DNA from 2 places in the Aliiglaciecola sp. NS0011-25 genome. Region 2 is predicted to be linked to the other one. Evidence: predicted binding sites of a transcription regulator. Region 2 holds the regulator's gene; the other holds the start of a gene.
The links. Region 2 encodes FNR, which switches genes on or off when oxygen is low (the NO sensors DNR and NnrR bind a similar motif). Its sites were predicted from a motif close to TTGATCTAGATCAA; they were not measured.
Positions count from the first base shown of each region.

Region 1: the regulator FNR is predicted to act here: its motif matches at 1,105-1,118, upstream of ABWV72_RS03570 (universal stress protein).

Region 1 covers NZ_BAABWR010000003.1:102,776-106,203, forward strand. The annotation lists gene thrA (bifunctional aspartate kinase/homoserine dehydrogenase I) at 1-583, opposite strand, end outside; gene ABWV72_RS03570 (universal stress protein) at 1,192-1,602, shown strand; gene ABWV72_RS03575 (MarR family winged helix-turn-helix transcriptional regulator) at 2,058-2,471, opposite strand; gene ABWV72_RS03580 (DUF2798 domain-containing protein) at 2,571-3,026, shown strand; gene ABWV72_RS03585 (siderophore-interacting protein) at 3,052-3,428, shown strand, end outside.
Region 2 covers NZ_BAABWR010000019.1:14,622-18,049, forward strand. The annotation lists gene ABWV72_RS15960 (heavy metal translocating P-type ATPase) at 1-889, shown strand, start outside; gene ccoS (cbb3-type cytochrome oxidase assembly protein CcoS) at 912-1,097, shown strand; gene ABWV72_RS15970 (sulfite exporter TauE/SafE family protein) at 1,094-1,759, shown strand; gene fnr (fumarate/nitrate reduction transcriptional regulator Fnr) at 1,785-2,522, shown strand; gene uspE (universal stress protein UspE) at 2,637-3,428, shown strand, end outside.

The sequences.
Region 1 (3,428 bases), on a different contig from region 2:
CGTTTACCGCTACAAAACCTGGCATAATCAAGATTTCAGATTTATCGTAAACAAAATCCGAGAAGCGCGCTTTGCTCACTGCAACATCGGCGATACTATCTAAATATTCACCTTCGGCAACAATGTAATCTACAGGATCAATAATGTGGTTTTTCTGGCCAAGGGAGTTCAATATTTCACTGAAAATATTCACACTCACATATTCGCCCATACTTAAAATTTTGGCGGTAATTTGGTCTGGAGCACAACGCAATAACTGAATGCCATCTAAATGCTGTTTCAACTCGACTAAAATCGTGTCAATAAAGCCGCTCAAACGAGCTTTACGAAAAGCAGGCAATTGGGCTGCTAAATCGCTGGCAATACCATTTAATGTCATTTCTAATTTGGCATACAATTCGCCAAAGTCGCTTCCCGCACTTGCTTGTTCACACAACAACGACAATGCATTTGTCACCCCTTTGGGAGCTGATAGAACCACTGCTGCACCGTTTTCTTCATGGCTCGCTAAGCTGATGTCTTTAACTGACAAATACCGTTTAGCGTCAGCCATTGAAGAGCCACCAAATTTCAACACCTTCATTTATTGCTCCTGTTTACTTCTGTTCCGCTGCTTTAGATTCGCATTTTAATTTCGCACTTCAACCATGTGAATGTGGCATATAATTTTGCTGTAAATAACAAAAAGCCCGCTTGAGTCGCGGGCTTTTTTAAATTTCTTTACGCACTAGCCAGCGACCAACTCATTTGAGGTGGTAATCATAATCATGCCGATGGTGCTTATTATTGTTTTCATGGGGTTCAATTTGCCGTATAGACGTCTATATGTCAACCGTCAATGGGAGATTTGTTATTGTTTTATACTGATCTATTTACTCTAAGGTAGAATTAAATGGATTGAATAGGGCTTTTCTCCCATATTTGGTCAAATAAATAACCCACCCTAATATTTAATCCAGATTTGGAACAATCACAGCATTCATATTAGCCTCGTACAGTCCGCTGTAGATGAGAAGCGTTATGGCTCTCTTCTCCAGCAATGGGTATTTATCGTTGAACGAATTTTAGTTGTATTCTAAGCACTGCCCCAAATACTAGCTAATATTGATTTACATCATATATTTACAGTTATATTGTGAGTAATATAAGGAACTAGAAAGACTTCACATTGATAACAAATAAGGAGCAATTATGTATAAAACTATCCTATGTGCTATCGAAGCATCCACAGAAGGAAAACTCGTATTAGCCAAAGCAGCTGAGATGGCAGGTCTTTACGGCAGCAAATTAATTGTTATGCATGTATTACCCTACAAGTTATTGCCCAAGGATTACCAGAAAGAATTGAAGGACAAAATATCGCCAAAAATTGAAGAATTATGTGCAGACTTCAATATTCCTAAAAAGAATCGCATTATTAAGGTAGGTAAACCTTATGAATTGATATGCAATGAAGCCATCAAAAGAAAAGCAGACTTGATTATGCTAGGAACTCATTCTAAAAAAGGCATTCAAGCATTAATCGGTTCTACCGCTAATGGCGTCGCTAACTATGCCGATTGCGATGTTTCTTTAGTAAGAATCGCAAAATCCATCAAATAAGCGCGAATTTACATTCTAGCCATTGTTACCTGCGAGTTCGCAGGTAACAATAAATGTATAATCTGATAAATGATTACCATCACTTTGCTTTATTCGTTTGGCAATCTTGTTAATAACAAGGAAGCTGGTTTAGGGAGGCATGGTATCCATTATTATATTAAGTAACCGAATAGCACTTCAGCTTCGAACAATGCCGCACTGACGAGCATTTGCCTAACACTCAAATAGATTTGCAGGTATAGGTGCAAGCCGTCGTCGTTTGAAAAGTTAATCTAACGACACCTTTGCTAATTTGAAAGGCCTTAGTCCGATACAATATCGAAATCAGGCCTTGATTGCCGCTTAGAAATGAGTCCAACTTAATGGGGTCACTTCAAATTTGCTGGCCTTTTGCATTCTGACAATTATCTTTGCATTCCTGCGTCTTGTTCTATGCGGACTTGGCTTAACTTCATTTATTTTAAGTTACTTTTAAACTTTTTAGCCAGCTCAATAAAGTTCGCTACTTCGTCAGGTTCAATATCTTTGAGCATAGTGTCAAACACTTGTTTTTCGATTTTATTAAATTTGTCGATGAATTTTTTACCGCGGCTAGATAACGATAAAATTTGACTACGACCATCATTTTCATTACAGCTTTTGATCACCAATTCCTGATTCACTAGTTCTTTAATCAAACGATTTATCTGTGCTTTATCGCGGACCATAAAGGTGGCCAACTTTTGTCCCGTGCAGTCATCAATCTTTGAAATCACCTTTAATGACTTCAAATGCATGGGGGATAAGTCTGAATCTAATTGTTTAACCTGCTCAATAATAGTATTGCGCACAGTATGTAAAAGGCTAAAAAGCGCTTCATTTAATTCCATTAGTTTTCCACCTGAATGTCATTGCCAACAACATAGTTGACAATATCAACCAAAATCAATATAGTAGACTTTATCAACTTTATTTTATTAGGTATAGAAATGCAAATTAAGTTAAAAAATGTATTGGTGATTTTAACTATTGTCAGCACTTTAGTTGCTTCAATTACCGCTATTATGACATACGCAAATTTACAGCCAACACAAAATTTTTTAGTCACATGGATTAATTCATTTATGTTTGCCATTGCAGTGATGCTACCTGCCGGTGGCGTTATTTTTTTAGCAATGAACAAATTGGTGGAGCAGTTTTTTTCAGCTCTTACGAATATACAAAAAAAGCTGTTACACGGGATTTTGATGGCCATCACAATGGAGTCATTAATGGCGGTTATCACAACATTGCTCAATCATGATTATGTGACTTTCGCTCAGTACAGCAGCCTAATCATCACAAGCTTCTTATACGCACTGCCAGTAGGGCTAGCTTTTGCTTGCTTAATGGTATTTGTGATTCGTCCTAAACTTCAGCGCTTTTTAGCTGAATCATCTATTTAATTATCAATTTATAAAGGAGCAAACCATGGGTCCAAGAATGCGTATGACAACAGTGAAATCGGTGATTGATTTGTCTCCCCACATGAGACGCATCGTGTTAGCTGGAGACGAACTTGTAGATTTTCCTAACGATAAAAAAAGCGCGCATGTGAAAGCAATCTTTCCGAATCCCAATTCACCGCAAAAGATGCCTAAACTAGGTATGTATATCGGTTTTAAAAAATGGATGCGTTCCTATACTGTGCGTGACTTTGATAGCGTAAATTCTCAATTAACATTAGATTTTGCAGTCCATGATCACCAAGGTTTAGCCAGCAATTGGGCGGCTAATGCCAAGCCTGGTGATTATCTAGGGATTGCAGGGCCGGGAGACACAAAACATCCAGATTTAAATGCCGCTAA
Region 2 (3,428 bases):
CGATGTTATGCCTGATGTCGACACCGTGATTTTTGATAAAACAGGCACGCTAACCAATGGACATTTCAGTGTAAGTGACGTCGAGCTCTTTAACGCAGCAGATGAAACTTTTGTTTATAATTTAGCTGCTGGATTAGAACTCTATTCAAAACATCCGATATCTCACGCGTTTCAATCTCAGACCCCCTGCGCAGTTTCCCAAGTAGTTACTGTGGCGGGAAAAGGTTTACAAGGAACCTACCAATCTCAAGTCGTTAAGATAGGTAACATAAGTATTCTTGATAACAGTGATGGTTTACGACCCACTGAGGATGACTCTCGAGTTTATCTGCAATTGGGCAATCAGTTAATTGCTGCATTTAGCGTAAAAGATGTAGTTAAAAAAGACGCAAAACAACTCGTCGATGACTTACGCAGCAAACAATTGGTGATGTTAAGTGGTGACTCAGAAATAAACGCGTCTTTGGTCGCTGATTCTTTAGGTATCCCAAACGTTTATTTTAGACAAACGCCAATACAAAAACTGACATACATTCAAAACTTACAAGCCAAAGGACACAAAGTTTTGATGATTGGTGATGGCATCAATGACGCCCCAGTTTTGGCCGCTGCTGATGTATCAATTGCGGTAGGTGACGCCAGTGACATGGCGAAACGTTCTGCCGATATCATTTTATTAAATTCAAAATTAAGTAATGTTAAGTTTGCTGTTAGTATGGCGATTAAAGTGCGTACCAAAATCAAACAGAACATGGTTTGGGCCATTGGCTATAACGCGTTAATTCTTCCCCTAGCAGTAGCCGGATATTTAAGCCCGTGGATGGCCGTAATTGGCATGTCGTTAAGTTCAATTATTGTGGTCGCAAACTCTATTCGTTTACTACGTTAACCAGCGCTAATAGGAAATTAAAGTGAGTATCATTTATGTGCTAATCCCCATCGCTATTGTGCTAGTACTGTTAGCCATAGGGATCTTTTTTTGGGCGGTCAAATCCAATCAGTTTGAAGATTTAGAGCGTCAAGGATACAACATTCTATTCGATGATGACGTGGATAAAAAAGTACAAGTAAAAAAGCCAAAAACTAACGACAAATGAACGACTTAAGCTGGTTTTCTGCAATATTAATCGGACTTGCTGGAAGTGTGCATTGCGCTGGGATGTGCGGTGGAATTGTGACCTCATTTACCTTTGCATTACCAAAGAATAAGTCACAATGGCCGTATTTAATTGCCTATAATTCAGGCCGCATTTTATCTTATAGTTTCGCTGGCGCAATCGCTGGGCTGTTGGGTCAGATCGTCACCACAAAATCCTTTATCAATCCTCAAGCACTGACCCTTTTTGGCGGAGTATTTATGGTTCTGCTTGGATTATATGTGGGACAGTGGTCAAAACTACTGGTTAAAGTAGAAAAAGTTGGCGCTATTTTTTGGCGTAAAATTAGTCCCATATCAAAGCGTTTCATTCCCTTTAAACACCCAATCTATGCTGTACCCTATGGCCTAATCTGGGGCTGGTTGCCCTGTGGATTGGTTTATTCGACGTTAACATGGAGTGTTTCCACCGGCAGTGTGGTACAAGGTGCTATCACCATGTTTTGCTTTGGCTTGGGCACTTTGCCCATCATGTTAGCAATGGGAGCCAGCGCCAGCCAAATAAGAGGATGGTTGACCCAACCAGTGGTAAAACGAAGCGTTGCAGTCTTATTATGCTTATTTGGCTTGATTTTATGTTACCAAGGGATTCATAATTGGTAACTAATGAATTAATTGGAATTAACTAATGTCAGATCCGAACAAGTTCAGTATTCGCTGCCAAAACTGCAGTTTTAATCACCTATGTATACCGGTGGCTCTGAATCAGACTGAAATGGAGAGTTTGGACGAAATCATAGAACGCAAGCGCCCTTTGCATAAAAATGATCAATTAACTATTCCTGGGCAAAAATTTACGTCGCTGTTTGCAGTAAGAACGGGCTCATTTAAATCTTACATAACCTCTCCCGATGGCGAACAACAAATTACAGGGTTTCATTTTCCCGGTGATATTGTCGGCTTTGATGGACTATTTTCTGAAAAATATCAAAGTTATAATCAAGCGATGGAAACCTCCATGGTTTGTGAGTTACCTTACGACAAGTTAGATATTATGAGCGCACAACTTCCTACACTGCGCAAAGAAATGCTTAAAATTATGAGCACAGAAATAAACCAAGATCACAGTCTCATGATGTTATTAAACAAGCGCACAGCAGAAGAACGTCTTGCCCACTTCCTAATTAATCTATCAGATCGTTTTCGCTCCCGCGGTTTTTCTGAATTAGAATTTAATTTAACCATGACCCGAAACGAAATTGGTAATCACCTTGGTTTAACTGTTGAAACCGTGAGTCGTTTACTCACCCGTTTTCAAAAAGAAAATATCATCAAAGTTGATGGGAAATTTATACAAATTCTCAATTTGGCGGTACTTAGAGAAAAACTTGGTGAACACGTTTTAAATAAACAAGCCTGCGGTTAAGTCTTTTAATTTAAATTGATTCAGGTCAAAACAATTAGTCTGTTAATTGGCAAACTAGCTAAAGTAGCCATACACTTAATATACGTAGTGTAAACGTTTGAAGGGAATTAATTTATGTCCGTATTTAACAAAATACTAGCTGTTGTAGACCCAACTACAGAAGATCAAAAAGCGTTTAAAAGAGCGCTTTTATTGGCAGAAAAGACCGGCGCCAGTATTACTGCGTTTCTGTCCATATATGATTTCTCTTATGAAATGACCACTATGCTCACCGTGGATGAAAGAGAAACGATGCGCCAAGCTGTGGTGGATGACAAAACCGATTGGCTTGCCAATATAGTTGAACCCCTAGCGGCTAACTCATCTATTTCAGTAGATATAAAAGTGGTCTGGCATAATCGGCCATATGAAAGTGTATTGTTCGAAGTGATTGATCACAGCTATGATTTAATCGTCAAAGGAACCCACGAGCATGACACCCTAAAGTCAGTGATATTCACCCCTACTGATTGGCATATCCTACGTAAATCACCGGTTCCAGTTTTACTTGTCAAAGAACATGATTGGCCTATTAATGGCAATATTTTAGCTGCGGTAGATGTGGGCAGTGAAGATGAAGAACATCATAGCTTAAACAAGTTAATCACTAAAACCGCTGGATTGATGGCTGATTTACTGGAAGGACATGTAAACTTGGTTAATTCTTACCCAGGTACACCGGTTAATATTGCCATCGAAATACCAGAGTTCGATCCGGTTGGCTATACAGAGTCAGTTAAACAACACCACGCCAAATGTATGCTTGAGCACGCTCAAGAATTCAATATCCCACAAGAAAATCAGCATCTTAGTGAAGGTTTGCCTGAGGATGTCATTCCTTCAGTGGCAAAAGCTATCGACGCAGAG